DNA from 3 places in the Nocardiopsis mangrovi genome. Region 1 is predicted to be linked to each of the others. Evidence: predicted binding sites of a transcription regulator. Region 1 holds the regulator's gene; each other region holds the start of a gene.
The links. Region 1 encodes LexA, which represses DNA repair genes until DNA is damaged. Its sites were predicted from a motif close to TCGAACANNTGTTCGA; they were not measured.
Positions count from the first base shown of each region.

Region 1 (5,973 bases):
GTCCACGTCGAGGACGACCATCTTGGCCGCGCGGCGGGTGGCGCCCCCGGACTTGATGGTTCCCGCCGACGCGTCGGCGCCGCGCATGAACGACACCGGGCCCGACGCGGTGCCGCCGGAGGAGAGCAGCTCCTTGCTGGAGCGGATGCGCGACAGGTTGACCCCCGCGCCGGATCCGCCCTTGAAGATGATCCCCTCTTCCTTGTACCAGTCGAGGATCGACTCCATGGTGTCGTCGACCGACAGGATGAAGCAGGCCGAGACCTGCTGGCGCGAGGTGGTGCCGACGTTGAACCAGACCGGGGAGTTGAAGCTGAAGAGCTGGTTGACCAGCGCGTGCTTCAGCTCGTGGTCGAAGACCTCGGCGTCCTCGTCGGAGGCGAAGTAGCCGTTGGCCCGGCCGGTCTCGGTGTACATGCCGGCCACGCGGTCGACGAGCTGCTTGAGGCTCCACTCCCGCGCGGGGGTGCCCTGCGCCCCGCGGAAGTACTTGCTGGCGACGATCTGGGTGGCGTTCATCGACCACGATGCCGGAAACTCGACGCCCCGCTGCTCGAAGTTGACCGAGCCGTCGCGCCAGTTCGTCATGACCACGTCGCGGCGCTCCCATTCGAGCGCGTCGTACGGGTGCACGCCCGGAGTGGTGAAGATCCGCGCCATTTTCAGGCCCTTGCGTCGGCCCTTGCCCTTGCGCTGATCCGACGCCCCGGTTGTTTCCGTCATGTCGCTCCCCCTGTACTCGTCACATACCCAACACACGCCCCCGCTGTCACACGCAACGGGTGGCGGTTCATTCCTCATCGCCCCTCCGGGCCGATCGGCCCGGTGCTACCCCTGTGGCGCGTCCTCCCGGGCGGCCGTGGCCCGGTCGGCCCGGAGGGTGGCGATCTCGTTCTCGAAGTCCGTGAGCGACTCGAATCCGCGGTAGACCGAGGCGAAGTGGAGATAGGCCACTTCGTCGAGGTCGCGCAGCGGCCCCAGGATCGCCAGCCCGATCTCGTGGGCGGGGATCTCGGCCATGCCGCGGCACCGGATCTCCTCCTCGACCCGCTGGCCGAGCTTGGCGAGCGCGTCCTCGGTGACCGGACGCCCCTGGCAGGCGCGCCGCACGCCGGCGACGATCTTGGTGCGGGAGAACGGCTCGGTCACCCCGGAACGCTTGGCGACCATGAGCAGCACGGTCTCCTGAGTGGTGAACCGGCGGCCGCATTCGGCGCAGGTCCGGCGGCGGCGGATCGCGGCGCCGTCCTCGGTCGACCGGCTGTCGATGACACGGGTGTCAGGATGACGGCAGAACGGACAGTGCATGTCGGCGTGCCCTCCCCAAGATCAGCATCAACGGCATCGGTCGCCATCCCCGCGCAGCGGTCGCGGGCATGCCCGTGGTCGCCCGGGCAGCCCTGGTCATGTCGTCCCACACCCCCACCGGACCGGAGGTTCCGGAGGGAGCGGAAAGTTCGGACACCTACTAAAGCACAAGTTCTAGGCTGCTTGTTCCGGGTGAGCACTAGATGTTGTGGTCAACTTATGACCGTCGCGATGGGGTGCGCAAGTCGCGCCACACGTGACCCGCGACTCCACCCAGGTCACACGGGCCAAACCCGGATCAGGACCGGGCGTGTCGCGCGGGGGCGCCCCGCCGGCACGCCGGAGACCACCGGCCCCCGGCCATGCGACACGCCGGGCGCGACGGATCGCGGTCCCGGCGTGAACAGGAGTGACCTGCGTGAATGCGCGCCTCAGCGCAGCGTCGGATCAGGGGAGGACGAGCTCCTGACCGGGCTCCAGCTCGGAACTCGGCAGCTCGTTGATCCGCACGATCTCGTGCACGGTCCGGCGGGGATCGTCACCGGGCCGGACCCGCTCGGCGATCCCCCACAGCGTATCGCCATCGCGGACGACGACGGTCGAGGACGAGGCGGGCAGGAAGGCCGATGCGGCGGGCGCGCCGGAGGCGGATGCCCCGGCCGCGACGGCTGTCAGGAAGAAGACCGAGAGAACGCCGGTGGCGGTGGCGGATGCGGTGGAGACGAGGACCACACGGCCGCGGCGGGTCAGGCGGGTCCACCCGCGCCTGACGACCGGGGGCACGATCCCCGGCGCGATGGCGCAGTTGAGGTCCGGCAGATCGGGCGGGCCGACGGCCGAGTGCGCGCCGGCGACCGCCGGACGGGCGGCGAACTTCACGGGTGCGGTGCGCCACTCGGGAATCTCCTGCGCCCAGTCGAACAGGACGGGACCCCGGGGCCGCAGCACGGACGGTTCGGACATGACCCCCACTTTCGAACGCCAGTTCGTTCGAACCAACGTTCGACTATTACCGCATCTCGGCGATTTTTTCATCACCGGCTCGAACGTTTGTTTGATATTGCCCAGCGCAGGCACTACCGTTGGACATGTTTCACTGCGGTATCGGCGATGGCGCCGCTACCGCTGTCAGACGGTCGACGGGGCGACCCCGCGGGCGCGGGGATCATCCTGACGATGCTTCGACATCCCACGCCCAGAACACCGACCGCCGAGGAGGCCGGCCGTGCCGGAGGAGAATCACGGAACGCAGGAACCTCACGCGGGCGGAACGTCCGTCGCCGCACTCCGGTCCGCCACCGCGAAATCTCCAGGTGCGGGGGATCCCGCGGCCGGTACGGACAATGGTGCGCCGAAACTGACGGCCCGCCAGCAGAGTGTGCTGAACTGCATCCACCGTTACGTGCGGCAACGCGGGTACCCACCGTCCATCCGGGAAATCGGCGACGCGGTGGGCCTGTCGAGCCCCTCCAGTGTCGCGCACCAACTGAAGGTGTTGCAACGCAAGGGCTATCTTCACCGCGATCCGAATCGCCCACGAGCGGTCGAAATTCGCATTCCCGGACAGCCCACCGTGCGCTCCTGGGACCATCTCGACGACGAGCCGCGGGCCGACGGCTCGCGCGCGACCGACGTCCCGGTCGTGGGCCGCATCGCGGCGGGCGGCCCGATCCTCGCCGAGGAGGCCATCGAGGACGTCCTGACCCTGCCCAAGCAGCTCGTCGGCGAGGGCCGGCTGTTCATGCTGAACGTTGTCGGCGACTCCATGATCGACGCCGCCATCACCGACGGTGACCTGGTCGTCGTCCGCCAGCAGCCCGAGGCCAACAACGGCGACATCGTCGCCGCGCTGCTCGACGACGAGGCCACGGTGAAGGCGTTCAAACGCGACGGCGACCATGTGTGGCTGCTGCCGCGCAACGACGCCTACGAGCCGATCAACGGCGATCACGCCACCATTCTGGGCAAGGTCGTCGCCGTTCTCCGGCGCATCTGAGATCTAACACGCGCCGGAATAACGACTCCGCCACGCTTTGGCACGGGCCCGTGATCTTCACTGAAGGTCACGGGCCTTTTCCCGTTTCGACGCCGAACGGTTATCCCCGGCGCGACGCGGGAGTACGACCGGGCCGGGGAGGCGCCGCGCACGGCGTCCCCCCGGCCGGCGGGAGCACCGCGTCCCCCGGCGGCAGGGGCGGCAATACGGTAGGGGGCATGCCCTTCGCCTCCGCCGCTGTGCGCACCGCCGCCCTGTCCGCCGCCGTGCTCCTGGCCGCCTCGGCGTGCTCCGGGCAGGAGGACCCCGCCGGCCCTCCGGAGCCGCCGGGCGCCGCGCCTGTGGAGCGGGACGTGAGCTTCGACAGCGGCCCCGACACCGTGTACGGGACGTTCGCCCTGCCGCCCGACGCCCGGGGCCGGGTGCCGGCGGCCCTGATCATCTCCGGCAGCGGTCCCACCGACCGCGACGGCGACAACCCCATGCGCCCCGACGCCGGCACCAACGAGAACTTCGCCCGCCTGCTCGCGGACGCCGGCGTCGCCTCATTGCGCTACGACAAGCTCGGCAGCGGCGAGACCGGCATGGGCGCACGGGACGAGGACGACTCCGTGGGCTACGACGTCTTCGAGCAGGAGATGGCCGACGCCTACGCCCAGCTCGCCGCCCAGCCGGAGGTCGACCCCGACCGGCTGCTGGTGCTGGGCCACAGCGAAGGCGCCCTGTTCGCCCTGCGCGCCCCGGAGGCCGTTCGCGACCACCCGCCCGCGGCGCTGGTGCTCGCCGCCCCGCCCGGCGGACGCTACCTCGACACGGTCGACCGGCAGCTCACCGATCAGATCCGGCTCCAGGAGGGCGCGGGCGCGCTGGAACCGGCCGATGCCGCGCGGGTCCTCTCCGACACCCGCGCCGCGATCGCCCTGATCCGGTCCGGCGAACGGCCCGAACAGGACCCCGTCCCCGAACTGGGCGGCCTGTTCGACCCCTCCGTCGCCCCGTTCCTGCACCGGATCGACGCCATGGACCCGGTCGACCTGGCCGGCGACCTCCCCGGCGATGTCGACACGCTCGTGCTCTGGGGCACGGCCGACTCCCAGATCGCCCGCGGCGACGTGGACCGGCTCATGACCGGGCTGCTCGACGCCGAGCGGGTCGACGTCGAAGGCGCCGACCACGTGTTCCGCGTCTACGACGACGCCCCCGGCGCCGCCGTCCTGGACGCCCAGCGCGCCTTCTCCCCCGACGTGGCCCCGGCCCTCTCCGCGTTCCTGGACTCCGCGGTGCGCCCCTGACCCGCGGGCCGCACGGCGCGGGCCCGGTGTTCACGCCGGCGTGGGCGTCCGGCCGGCCTCGTCGGGGGCGCGGGGATGCTCCGGGCCCGCCGCGGGTTCCACGACGCCGATCCTGCGGTGCAGGGCCGCGAGCGGGCGGGGCAGCCACCAGTTGGCCGCGCCCATGAGCCGCATCGCCGCCGGGACGAGCACGGCGCGCACCAGGGTCGCGTCGATCACGACGGCCGCCACGAGGCCGATCCCCACGGTGGCGACCAGCAGCACGTCGGCCGTCGCCATGGCGCCGAGGACGACCACGAGCAGGAGCGCCGCCCGCGTGATCAGGCCGGAGGTGCGCTGCATCCCCGCGGCGACGGCCGCGGTGCCGTCCCCCGTGCGCAGCCACTCCTCGCGGACCCGCCCCAGCAGGAACACCTCGTAGTCCATCGACAGCCCGAAGGCGATGGCCGCGATGAGGATCATGACGGCGGGATCGGTCCCGGGCGGCGTGGTGAAGCCCAGGACCCCGGCGAGGTGGCCGTCCTGGACGGCCCACACCACCACCCCGAAACAGGCCGTCAGCGACGCCGCCCCGACCACCAGCGCCTTGAGGGGCAGCACGATGGAGCCGAACGCGGCGAAGAGCAGGACCACCGTCACAGCGGCGACGACGGCGGCCATCGCGGGCAGGTCGGCGCGCAGCGAGGCCAGGGTGTCGATGAGCTCGGCCGTCTCCCCGCCGACGAGGGTGCGGGCGCCGTCGGGCGGGGGCAGGGCGCGCAGCCGCAGGACGAGGTCGCGCGCCTCCTCGGACTTGGGCGCGGCATCGGACTCGACGAGGACGGCCGCCTGGTGGCGGTCGCGCCCCAGCGGTTCGGCCCCCGCCACGCCCGGGACCGCGCGGACCCGGGCGGCGAAGTCCGCCACGGCGGTGTCGGCGCCCGGCCCGGGCTCCAGGCCGGTCACGACGACGGTCGCCATCGGCCGCCGGGCCCCCGGGAAGTCCCGGTCCAGCGATTCGGCGACCCCGCGCGCCTCCGAGTGCTCCGGCAGCACCTCTGGCCCCGAGGTGCTGAAGTGCACGTGCAGGAACGGCGCTCCGAGCAGGGCCAGCACCGCGGCGCTCGCGGTCAGGCAGCGCGCCGGGCGGGCCATGACCGCACCCGCCAGCCGCGCCCAGGGGCCGGCGGCCCGCGTGGCGGCGGCCCGCCCCCCGCGCCGCCCCACGGCCAGGCGGTCGACGCCCGTGCCGAGGACCGCCAGCAGCGCCGGCAGCACCGTCAGGGCCGCGGCCATGGCGAGGAAGGTGGCGGCGATGCCGCCGACCCCGATCGAGCGCAGCGCTCCCAGGTCGAAGACGAGGAGCCCGCTGAAGGAGATCCCGATGATGAGCCCCGA
Region 1 covers NZ_JBHSFQ010000003.1:219,224-225,196, forward strand. The annotation lists gene ACFO4E_RS04885 (vitamin B12-dependent ribonucleotide reductase) at 1-723, opposite strand, end outside; gene nrdR (transcriptional regulator NrdR) at 829-1,308, opposite strand; gene ACFO4E_RS04895 (LysM peptidoglycan-binding domain-containing protein) at 1,756-2,271, opposite strand; gene lexA (transcriptional repressor LexA) at 2,534-3,304, shown strand; gene ACFO4E_RS04905 (alpha/beta hydrolase family protein) at 3,523-4,596, shown strand; gene ACFO4E_RS04910 (MMPL family transporter) at 4,627-5,973, opposite strand, start outside.

Region 2 (5,973 bases), 140 kb from region 1:
CGCTGTTCACCGGCGGCATCCCGGGGATCGTGACGGTGCTGGTCGCGGTGCCGTTCCTGTTCGTCGGCTTCGACGTGATCCCGCAATCGGCGAGCGAGGTGAAGATCCCCTACCGGCAGGTGGGCCGGATCCTCGTGGTGTCGGTGGCCTGCGCCGCCGCCTGGTACATCCTCATCATGCTCACCGTGTCCTCGGGGCTGGCCCCCGGGGCACTCGCGGAGTCCGAGCTCGCCTCCGCCGACTCCATGACCGAGCTGTGGGGCAGCCGGGCCATGGGCCAGTTGCTCGTCCTCGGCGGCATCGCGGGGATCGTGACCAGCTGGAACGCGTTCCTCATCGGGGCCAGCCGGCTCCTGTACGCCATGGCCGTGTCGCGGATGATCCCGGCCTGGTTCGGCCGCCTGCACCCCCGGTTCCGCACGCCGGGCAACGCGCTGCTGTTCATCGGAGGGCTGTCGGTCCTCGCCCCGCTCTTCGGCCAGCCCATGCTCGTCTGGCTGGTCAACGCCGGGGGCATCAACATCGTGGTCGCCTACCTGATGGTCGCGCTGTCGTTCCTGGTGCTGCGCCGCCGCGAGCCCGGCATGGTGCGCCCGTTCCGCACCCCGGCCGGCGGCGTGATCGGGGCGCTCGCGGTGGTGGCGAGCATCGGCCTGGGCGTGCTGTACCTGCCGGGGATGCCGGCGGCGCTCGCGTGGCCCTACGAATGGGGGATCATCGGGCTGTGGTGGCTCCTGGGCGCCGCCTACCTGCTGCGCCTGCCCGGCGTGCGACCCGGCGCCGACGCCGAGGCCCGGCTGGTCGAGGCGGTGGAGCGGCGGCGCGCCTGAGGCTCAGTCCCAGACCCTCGCCAGGGTCCAGGAACCGGTGAGCGAATCGTGCCGGAGTTCGTAGACGCCCCGCGACACCTCCTGGGAGCCGGCCTCGACCCGCCAGTACGTGCGCTGGGGCAGGCGGTCCTCGGCGTGGGGCGCCCAGTCGGCGCGCAGCGTGACCCAGTGGTCGATGATCCGGCGGACCGCATAGATGCGCCCCTGCCAGGTGAAGCGCACGGGGCGGCCGTCCTGCTCGGCCACCGTGATCTGCACGCCGAAGATGCGCCCCACCTACGGGCCCCTCCCTCATCATCGCCGGTCGGCGCGCATGCGCCGACCGGGGACCCGCGGGGAAGGGCGGGCACCGGATTCGAACAAGCGTTCCCATCCTAGCCCAGTCCGCATCCGGCCGGAAGCGCGGCGTCAGCGCACCTGTCTAGAATCGTGGCGACCCTCCCTCACGTGGCGTCCCCCGGCGGCCCCGCACCACCCCGCGCCGCAGCCCCCCATACGCCATGAGGCGCGAATCACGCGACCCCGCAAAGGAAGCCAGCACTGTGACGCCAAACGGGCACGAGCGCGCCAAGCCCCTCCGGACCGGCGACCCCCGCGAGCTCGGCGACTACCGGATCGAGGGACGCCTGGGCCGCGGTGGAATGGGCACCGTGTACCTGGCCCGCGACCCCTCGGACCGCCACGTCGCCGTCAAGCTGATCCACCCCGATCTGAGCGACGACGACGACTTCCGCCGCCGGTTCGCCCGCGAGGTCGCCTCGGCGCGCAGGGTCGCGCGCTTCTCCACGGCGGGGGTCCTCGACGCGCGGCTCGACGGCGATCCGCTGTTCATCGTGTCGGAGTACGTGCCGGGGCCCAACCTCTCCGAGGCCATCGCCACCGACGGCCCGATGTTCGGCGGCACGCTCGACAGCCTCGCCATGGGCGTGGCCGCCGCCCTGGTCGCGATCCACCGGGTGGGCGTCGTCCACCGCGACCTCAAGCCCGCGAACGTCCTGCTGTCGGCCGTGGGTCCCAAGGTGATCGACTTCGGGATCGCCCGAGCGCTGGACGACGACACCGCCGTCACCCGATCCAGCCAGCTCATGGGGACCCCCGCCTACCTCGCCCCCGAGCTCGTCCTCGGCAACGACGTCACCCCCGCGTCCGACGTCTTCTCCTGGGGCTGCCTGGTCGCCTACGCCGGCACCGGCAAGGCCCCCTTCGACGCCCCTTCGGTGCCCGCCGTCCTGCACCGCATCAGCGCGGCACCGCCCGACCTCGACGGCCTCGACCCCGGCCTGGAGCCGCTCGTCCGCCGGGCGCTGGACAAGGACCCCGCCGGACGCCCCACCGCCCAGCAGCTGCTGAACCGGCTCGTGGGCCAGGACGACCCCGCCGACTCCGCCGTCGACCAGTCCGTCGTGCGGTCGTGGACCCCGCCGTCCACCGCCCGCCCCTCCGATGCCGCGGGGGCCGCCGCCCTCGCCGCAGGGGCGGCGGGCGCGGGCGCCGCCGACCCCGACGCCACCCCGGTCATCCCCTCCGCCGACTCCGACTCCGCCGTGCCCGCCGCCCCGCCTCCGCCACCGACCGGCGGGCAGGTGCCGCCCACACGGCCCATGGCGGGGCAGGCCCCGATGCCGCCGTCGGGCGGCTACCCGTCGGCGGCGGGCCAGGTGCCCTCGGGACCGCAGACCGCGTACGCGGGCCCGGTCCCCTCCGGACCGCAGACCGCGTACGGCCCGCCGCAGCCCGGCCCCTACGGACCGCCCGGGCCGCTGCCCCCCTACCCGCCCACCGCCGGACAGGTGCCCTTCCACGGCGGACCGCCCCACGGCCCGGCGCACGCGGGCCCGGGGGCGCCGTCCGGCCCGCACGGCCCCGGCGGACCGGGCGGTCCGAGCGCGCCCGGGAACGGCTCCCCGCCGTCCCCGCGGCGCCGCACCACCGCGATCGGGGCCGGCGCGGGCGCGGTCGTGCTGATCGTCGTCGCGGCGATCGGCGCGGTGCGGCTCTTCGGCGGCGGGCCGCCCGAGGGCACCACCGTCTTCCAGGACGACTTCGCCGACGCCGGGGAGTGGGGCAACCGGAGCGAATACGACCCCAGCGACACCACCTCGGGCGGCGGCTACGACGACCAGCAGCTCCTCCTCATCGTGCAGAGCGACTCCAGTCAGCCCAGCCGCGGCGAATGGGCCCCGTTGGAAGACGAAGGCCGGATCCCGGAGAACGTCCTGGTGAGTGCCGACGCCCGGGTGCGCTCCGGACAGCCCTACGGGGAGTTCGGCGTCCGCTGCTTCCGGCAGGAGGACGACGACGAGGGCGAGGCGACCATGTACGAAGGGCTCGTCCGCATCGACGGCGAGGGCGCCCAGATCAGGCGGGTCGGAGGCGAGGGCGGCGGGTCCGAGGTGGCCCGTGCCGACTCCGTCCCCGGGTTCGCCGCGACCGGCGATGGGGATGAGGACCCCGCGGTCAACACCGTCACCATGACCTGCGAGGTCGACCGCCCCGCCAACACCATGACCATCAACATGTGGGTCAACGGCCGCCACGTCCTCGAGGGCGTCGACGACCGGTTGCTGCCCGACGACGCCGAGGACTCCCAGCCGCGCATGGTCGGCGTCGTGGCCAAGCGGGGGGCCGGAGGCGGCGACAACACCGAGGTCGCCTTCGACAACTTCCGGCTCGCCGAACTCCCCTCCCCCGACGGCGAGCCCCCGGCATCGGGGCGATCCGACGACTCCTAGGCTGGTCGGCGGCGGGTCCCCGGGCCGCGCCGATCACCAGTTGCCGACGGAGAGGTTCCACATGCGCGCCATCGTCATCGAGGAGCAGGGCGGCCCCGAGGTCATGCGGGAGGCCGAGGCCGACGCCCCCAGACCCGGCCCCGGCGAGGTGGCCGTCGCCGTCGAAGCGGCCGGCGTCAACTTCATCGACGTCTACCAGCGCAGCGGCGCCTATCCGGTGCCCACGCCGTTCACCCCCGGTGTGGAGGCCGCCGGCACCGTGGCCGCGGTGGGCGAGGGCGTGACCGGCGTCGCCATCGGCGACCGCGTCGCCTGGGTCATGGTCCCCGGCGCCTACGCCGAGCGCGCGGTGGTGCCCGCCGACAGGACCGTCCCGGTGCCCGACGGCGTGACCACCGAGCAGGCGGCGGCCGTGCTGCTCCAGGGCCTCACCGCGCATTACCTGACGCACTCCACCTACCCGGTGCAGTCGGGCGACACGGTCGTGGTGCACGCGGCGGCCGGCGGAACGGGCCTGCTACTGGTGCAGCTCGCCAAGGCGCGCGGGGCGCACGTCATCGGCACGGTCTCGACCGCGGCCAAGGAGGAGCTGGCGCGCGAGGCGGGCGCCGACGAGGTCATCCGCTACGGATCCGGGAACGACCCCGAGGGCCCCGACATCGCCGCGGCCGTGCGCGCGCTGACCGGCGGCACCGGCGCCGCCGCGGTCTACGACGGCGTGGGCGCCGCGACGTTCGACGCCAGCCTGGACAGCCTGCGCCTCCGCGGCACCCTCGCCCTGTTCGGCCAGTCCAGCGGCAAGGTCGCGCCGGTGGACCCGCAGCGGCTGAACAGCGCGGGATCGGTGTACCTGACCCGCCCGATGCTGACCCACTACATCGCCGACCGCGCGGAGCTGCTGGAGCGCGCCTCCGACGTCCTCGGGCTCGTGGCCTCGGGCGGGCTGGACGTGCGGATCGGCGGCCGCTACCCGCTGGCCGACGCGGCGCGCGCCCACGAGGACCTGGCGTCGCGCCGCACCACCGGGAAGCTGCTGCTGCTCGTCTGAGCGGGGCGGCCCCCGCGACGGCCGGAGCGGCGGGGAGCCGGCGCGGCTACGCGTCCTCCCCGCTCTGGCCGTTGTTCCGGGTCGGGGCGGCGGCAGCGGCGTCGGCCTCCTTGCGGGCGTCGGCCACCGCCTCGGCGGCGAGTTCGGCCGCTTCGTCGGCGGCGCGGGCCGCGCTGTGCCCCGCCAGCGGGTCGCCGGGGGTGAGCTCCCGGGGCCCCTCTTCATCGGCGCCCTCCGCCGGTGCCCCCTGCTGCCCGCCTTCTCCCGTGCCGCCCTTGTCCTCGGCGAACGCCTTGCTGATGTTCTGCACCGCCTGGGTGAGCTCGCCGGGGATCACCCAGAACGTGTTGCCCTCCCCGCCGGCCAGCTCGGGCAGGGTCTCCAGGTACTTGTAGGCGAGCACCTTGGGGTCGGCGTTGTTGGCGTGCACCGCCTGGAAGACCCGCTCGATCGCCTTGGCCTCGCCGTCGGCGCGCAGGATGCGCGCCTGCTGGTCGCCCTGGGCCTCCAGGATCGCCTGCTGGCGAGCCCCCTCGGCCGTGAGGATCCGGGACTGCCGCTCGCCCTCGGCGTGCAGGATGACGGCGCGCTTGTCGCGCTCGGCGCGCATCTGCTTCTCCATCGCCTCCTTGATGGTGGGCGGCGGGTCGATGGCCTTGATCTCCACGCGGTTGACCCGGATGCCCCACTTGCCGGTGGCGTCGTCGAGGACGCCCCGCAGCCGCGTGTTGATCTCCTCGCGCGAGGTCAGCGTCCGCTCCAGGTCCATGCCGCCGATGACGTTGCGCAGCGTCGTCACGGTGAGCTGGTCGATGGCCTGGAGGTAGTTGGCGACCTCGTAGGCGGCGGCCCGCGGATCGGTGACCTGGTAGTAGAGAACGGTGTCGATGTTGACGACGAGGTTGTCCTCGGTGATCACCGGCTGCGGACGCGAGGTGAACACCTGTTCGCGCATGTCGAACTTGGTGTTGACCCGGTCGACCCCCGGGATGATGAAGTTCAGCCCGGGCTGGAGCGTCCGCATGTAGCGGCCGAACCGCTCGATGTTGTAGGCGCGGGCCTGCGGCACGATGCGCACCGTGGTCAGGACCACGAGGACGACGAGGACCGCGAGTACGAGGAACAGGATGTTGATGCCCATGGTCGGCTGCCTGCCAAGTCGGTCGGGTGTGTTGGGACGGGGTCGGGCGCACGGCCCTTACGGAAGGGCCTCCCTCGGGTAGACGACGGCCGTGGCGCCGTCGATCTCCAGGACGTCCACGCGGATGCCCGCCGGGATCACCTGGTCCTCGTCGAGTGAGCGGGCCGACCACTCCTCGCCCACGAGCCTGATCCGGCCGTGCTCGGCCGTCACCTCCTCCAG
Region 2 covers NZ_JBHSFQ010000003.1:357,785-363,757, forward strand. The annotation lists gene ACFO4E_RS05465 (APC family permease) at 1-830, shown strand, start outside; gene ACFO4E_RS05470 (DUF6504 family protein) at 834-1,106, opposite strand; gene ACFO4E_RS05475 (serine/threonine-protein kinase) at 1,373-3,562, shown strand; gene ACFO4E_RS05480 (quinone oxidoreductase family protein) at 3,624-4,610, shown strand; gene ACFO4E_RS05485 (SPFH domain-containing protein) at 4,657-5,751, opposite strand; gene ACFO4E_RS05490 (NfeD family protein) at 5,809-5,973, opposite strand, start outside.
Region 2: a site for LexA is predicted at 1,186-1,201, ahead of ACFO4E_RS05470 (DUF6504 family protein). Genes of this name have one in related genera too.

Region 3 (5,973 bases), on a different contig from region 1:
CCGGATCATCACCGAGACCGTGTTCACCCAGTCCGCCGCGATCGCCGCCGACCGGCCCGAGGCCGCCCACATCAACGTCCGCACCGGCATCGCCACCGGCCCCGTCCCCCTCCACCCGGGCGCGCAGCGCTGGTTCCGCGAGCGGAAGTCCTAGGGCGCCCGCTCACTCGGGGAGGGCGGACAGGGCTCCGGGGAGGCGGACCAGGACCTCCAGGCCGTAGCCGTCGGAGTGCGGGCGCGGCAGCCCCGGTCCCAGGCGCAGCTCGCCGCCCGCGGCGTGGACGAGCTCGGCGCAGATCGCCAGGCCCAGGCCCGTCCCCGGCACGTTCTGGTGCTTGGGCGAGCGCCAGAACCGGCGCAGCGCGTCCTCGCGCTCCCCGGCGTCGAGCCCCATGCCGTCGTCGCTGATGTGCAGGTCCACCATCGCGCCCTCCGCCGCCCGCAGCACGACCCGCTCTCCCCCCGACAGCCGGATCGCGTTGCTGACCAGCTCGTCGAGGACGCTGCCCAGGCCACCGGGCGGTTCCAGCAGCCGGATCCCCGCCGGCACCCGCGCCTCGACGGCCACGCCGCGTTCCGCGCCGAGGGCCCGCCACCGCTCCAGCCGGGTGTCGAGCACGAGGTCCAGGTCGACGGGCGCGGCGTCGCTGAAACTCTCCAGCCGCGTGGCGGCCAGCAGGGAGTTCAGCATCCGGTTCATCGCCTTGGCCTCCTCCAGCGCGTCGTCGTGGGCTTCGCGGGCCTCCTCGTCGCGGAGGAAGGGCCTGAGGTTCTCCACCGCCAGGCGCAGGCTGGTGAGCGGGTTGCGCAGCTGGTGGGAGGCGTCGGAGACGAACGCCCGCTGCCGGTGCAGGGCCCGCTCCACGACGTCGACCATGGCGTTGAACGACGTGGCCAGGCGCCGCAGTTCGGGCGGCCCGCCGGCCTCGTCGGCGCGCACGGTGAGGTCGCCGTGGGCGATGCGCGCGGTCGCCTCGTCGAGCTTGCGCACCGGGCGCAGGACCCAGCGCGACACCGGCCAGGTCACGGCGGCCAGGCCGGTCAGCGGCAGCAGGCCCAGCAGCGCCATCCAGCCCCAGCTGGCCAGCACCGCCGTGCGCAGGTGCCCGGTGCCCGACACGGCCACGATCACCCCCTCGACCTCGCTGTCCCGTCCCACCGGTTCGGCGAGGATCAGCGGGCGTTCGTCCCACGGCCACAGCGCGGTCGGGGGTTCGGGGCGGAACCCGGCGAGCGCGTCGTCCACGACGCGCCGGGTCGGAGCGTCCTCCAGGTGGGCGAGGAGTTCCTCCTGGCCGTCGGAGCCGATCACGACCTGGCCGGAGGGGTCGAGCAGCGCCACCGGGAAGCCGTAGAGGTCCTCGTAGCGCTCCAGCTCCATGCGCAGCGCCTCGGTCCGGCCGGTCTCCAGCGCGGTGTCGGCCAGCGACGCGAACCGGCCGATGTCGTTCAGCCGGTCGACGTAGACCTCCCCGGTCTGCTGCTGGGCCACCAGCGTCGCCAGGGGCACGCCCAGCGCGGCCACCAGCACGAACGCCAGAGGGAGCAGGATGACCAGCAGTCGCTGTTGCACGCGCTACTCCGGTCCTGCCCCGACGTGCAGCCGGTAGCCGACCCCGCGTGCGGTGTGGATGCGCAGGTCGCCGCCGAGCTTGCCGCGCAGTGCCGCGATGTGGGTGTCGAGGGTGCGCGAGGACGCCTCCCAGCCGACGCCCCACACCTGGTCCAGGATGACGTCGCGGCCGACGACCGCCGGTGCCCGCTGGGCCAGGAGCGCGAGCAGGTCGAACTCCTTGCGGGTCAGGGACAGCGGGACGCCGTCCAATTCGGCCTCGCGGGAGTTCAGGTCCATGCGCAGCGGGCCGAGCGACAACGGCGGCTCGCTGCGTTCGGCGGCCGACCTCGCCGCCCGGGTGCGGCGCAGCACCGCGTCGATCCGGGCGAGGAGTTCGGCGATCCCGAACGGTTTGACGACGTAGTCGTCGGCGCCGGCGCGCAGCCCCCGGACGCGCTCGCGCTCCTCGGCCCGGGCGGTCACGGCGATGATCGCGGTCTCGGAGCGCTCGCGCAGCCGCCGCAGCAGGTCGATGCCGTCGGCATCGGGCAGACCGAGGTCGAGCAGCACGATGTCGGCGGCCGGCGCGCGAAGGGCGTCGGCCGCCGAATTCACCCGGGTGACGTCGAAGGACGCGTTCCGCAGCGCGGTGACCAGACCCCGTGCGACCCGGTCGTCGTCTTCGACAACGAGAATGCGCATCGTCGGACATGGTAGAACGCGCCTGGTCGCGCCGCCCCCACCCCGGGCCGCCGACGCGGGCGCGCGGCTCGTGGCGGGGGCGGAGGGGACCCGGGTGCCACGGGCTCCCGGACGGCACCCGGCCGCCGCGGCCGCACGGCCGGGCCCCTCCCTCGCGGCAGAGGGCCCGCGGTCACGGCGGCACGGGGGTCAGCCCCACAGGCGGCGCATGGTCCAGTGCTCGGTGGCGGTGTCGAGCGTGATGTCGGCGATGCTGGGCCGGCCCTGGTCGGACTCCGCCGCCACTCGCACGAGCCGGATGTCGGTGCCGGCGGCACCGGCGCCGGGCCCGCCGGGGACGCCGTTCGCGGTGTTCCAGGTGCCGATGATCCTGCGGACGCGGTACATCCGCCCGCGCCAGGCGAAGAAAGCGGGGTGGCCGCCGTTGGTGGATCTGACGTCGATCCGTTCGTTGTAGAGACTCACCCGGACATACTATCGAACACAGGTTCGAATGATGCTCGGACCCCGGGTGTCCCGGCATCCGACACCCTAGATCTTCGGGCGTGCCCGGCGTGGCGGGACTCTGCGGCGTCTTCCGGGTTCGAGTGCCATGACCTGCGATGACGGCCGGGAGAACGGTGGGTGCCGGAGTCGCGTCGGCGTGTCGCGCCCGGCCGCCGCCCCCATCGCGGTCCGCCCGCCGCAGCGACGGGCGCGGCGCGGCGGGGAAATCCGACCGACCGATCGGTATGCCTATCCTGGTGGGGGTCGCGCGACACGGGGACGGTGGGGCGGCGTGGACGCAGGAACGGGGGCTCCGGCGGCCGACGGAGAACGCGTGCCGGTGCCCGGCCGGCTGCTGGCCGCGGCCACCCGGCTCTTCGCCGAGCAGGGCTTCGAGCGCACCTCGGTGCAGGAACTGGTCGACGCCGCCGGCGTCACCAAGGGCGCGATGTACCACTACTTCTCGTCCAAGGACGACCTCCTCTACGCGATCTACCAGCGGCTGCTGTCGCTCCAGATGCACCGGCTCACCGAGTTCGCCGCAGCGCCCGGCCCCATCGCCGACCGGGTGCGGGCCGCGGCCGCCGATCTCGTCCACACCACGGTGGACAACCTCGACGACGCGGTGATCTTCTTCCGTTCCATGCACATGCTCTCCGCCGACCGCCGGTCCGCGGTCCGCAAGGAGCGCCGCCAGTACCACGAGCTCTTCCGGGGGATGATCGAACAGGGGCGGCGCGAGGGCGTCTTCCGCTCCGATATCCCGGCCGACATCGTCGCCACCCAGTACTTCGGCGCGGTCCACCACCTCGGCCGCTGGTACCGCCGCGGCGGCGAGCTGAGCGGCGCGGCGCTCGGTGAGCACTTCGCCGGCCTCCTCATGGCCGGGCTGCGCCCGGCCTGAGGCGCGGCCTGCGCGTGCCGGGACCGTACGCGGCCGACTGCGGCGGAGTCCCGTCCACAGCCTGTGGACGACGGGGCCGGTGGAAACGGGGACGGTGCCGGGCGGCCGGCCTTCGGCGGTGCGCGTCCGCGCCTCGCCGTGCGTCAGTGATCGTGACGATCCGTAGCCGGTCGTGCGCAGGGGGATCGCCGGTGGCCCGTGGCACCGCAGGGGCGGCCGGAGAGCGGGTCCGGCCCCGCGCCCGCGGCCCGGCCGGTGAACCGGGCGGTGCGGAGGCGACGAGGAGGCGGGGAGGGCGTCGGCCTCAGCCGTGCTCGTAGCGGCGCAGCTCCTCGGCGAGCTGGTCGAGGAACGCGTCGACCTGGGCAGGGTCATAGCCGGGCCGCGCGCGGGTGGTCGCGAACTGCACGCGCTCGACGTGGGCGGCGGTGAGCGGGGCGAGATCGGGGCGGCCGCTCAGCAGCGCGCCGAGGGTGGCTTCGGCGCGGTCGAGGAAGGCATCGACCTCGTCCTCGTTGTACCCGGTGGTCAGCCGGGTGGTCGCGAATTGCTTGCGCCGCACGTCCTCCGGGGTCATCGAGGGACGGTCGCCGCGCGGGGCGGGCGGCGGCGACGGGACGGGGCCGAGCCGGGCGCCGTGGGGCGGGAGGCCCCCGCCGCGACCGGGCGGCGGCGCGTTCGGCGGCGTGTCCGGCGGGGCGGGGCGCCGGCCGGGGCCGCGCCCTTGGCCGGTGTGCTGGGGGCGGGGCGGGCCGGTCGGCCATCCCGGGGGCGGCGGGCCCGGATGCGCGCCGGGCCCGGGCTCGCCGGGCTTCCCGCTCAGGCCGCGCGAGCGCAGGTCGGCCACGATGACGTCGAGGAACTCGTCGACCTCGTCCTCGTTGTAGCCGGGGTTCAACCGGGTGGTCCGGAACCGGGCAGCCTCGACCTCGGCCGCGGTGATGAGCGGACCGGTGCGCGGCCCGCCCTGCAATGCCACGAGGGTGGCCTCGACCCGGTCCAGGAGTTCGTCGACGTCGTCCTCGTTGTAGCCCGGCCGCAGGCGCACCGTACGGAACGTCTTGTTGCTGATGTCCGAGGGAGTCAGGGGCATGGCTCTATTGTGCCGATCGAGCCGTTCCCGGGGAGGGCGTCCTCGGCAAAGTCAGCGGCGCCCCTGGCCATCGGACGCCCGGCGCATGTCGCCCGCGCGCTTCAGCGCCCAGCAGAGGTCGTCCACGAACGCGGTCACCTGGCCGCGGTCGAAGCCGCGCAGTACAACGGGCAGATCCGCGCACCGCTCGCGCAGCTCCGCCGCCGTCGGGCCGGCCGCGACCCGGCCCCCGGCGCGGATCGCCTCGACCGCGTCGACCCCTTCGGCCAGCAGGATTTCGACCTCGTTCCGGTCGAAGCCGAACATGACGACGCCGAAGGACGCGGCCGAGAGGTCGGGCCACGGCTCCCCGCCCGGTTCGGCCGCCTCGCTCGCGCCGCCGGCCGCGGCGGCGGACTCCAGTTCCGCGATCATCCGGGCCAGAGCGGAGTCGACCTGAGCGCGGTCGTACCCGCGCCACACCACGCGCAGCGCGCCCGCTGCGGCACGGGCGCGCCCGGCGCCGGAGGCGCCGTCGGCCCACGCGGTGCCGCGCCCGGCCGACAGGGCACGGTCGAGGCCGTCGACCAGGCGGTCCACCTGGCGCCGGTCGTAGCCGCGCCGGGTGGTGCCGAACGTGGGCGAGCCGGGTGAGGAGCGCAGGAGGGGGCCGGAAAGGGGGGATGATTCGCTCATACCGTCATTGTGCGGTATCGCCTTCGTGGTAAGGGATCCCGGCCCGTCGGGATCGCCGCCCGGGGGTCGCGCCGGCCCGGTTCCGGCCCCGCCCGGCCGCTCCGGCGGAGCACCCGCCCGCCCGGCGGTACCGGCCGCGCGGTCCGGCCGGAATCCGGGAACGCCGGCCTCAGGGGCGCGACCGCGGTGTCCACATTCGGCCCTGTGACGGATGTGACCGATGCGCCTTGACTGCCTGATGCGCCATTGATTGTCTTGCCTGGTCTCATTACAGGAATGGCGAAATTCTCGTCATCATTCCGGTACGGGCGTCGGGAGAACAGATGTACAAGGACCAGCTATGGAAATCCAATGTGGGTCTCCTCTTCGATCGCAGGGCGGAATCCGGAAAGCCGATGATCTTCCGCCTCAGCCGTCCGCTCGACATCGATCCGAACCTCGGGACCACCTTCGATATCGAGGACTTGGCCGGGTGCGTGCGGCGGACATCAGGCGCGCTGTATGCGGCGGGAGTCCGTTCCGGCGACCGGGTCGCCGTGTACAAGGACAACCACCTCG
Region 3 covers NZ_JBHSFQ010000043.1:3,705-9,677, reverse strand. The annotation lists gene ACFO4E_RS27710 (TAXI family TRAP transporter solute-binding subunit) at 1-154, shown strand, start outside; gene ACFO4E_RS27705 (sensor histidine kinase) at 164-1,573, opposite strand; gene ACFO4E_RS27700 (response regulator transcription factor) at 1,577-2,257, opposite strand; gene ACFO4E_RS27695 (DUF6504 family protein) at 2,447-2,722, opposite strand; gene ACFO4E_RS27690 (TetR/AcrR family transcriptional regulator) at 3,036-3,647, shown strand; gene ACFO4E_RS27685 (DivIVA domain-containing protein) at 3,952-4,740, opposite strand; gene ACFO4E_RS27680 (hypothetical protein) at 4,792-5,415, opposite strand; gene ACFO4E_RS27675 (class I adenylate-forming enzyme family protein) at 5,769-5,973, shown strand, end outside.
Region 3: a site for LexA is predicted at 2,735-2,750, ahead of ACFO4E_RS27695 (DUF6504 family protein). Genes of this name have one in related genera too.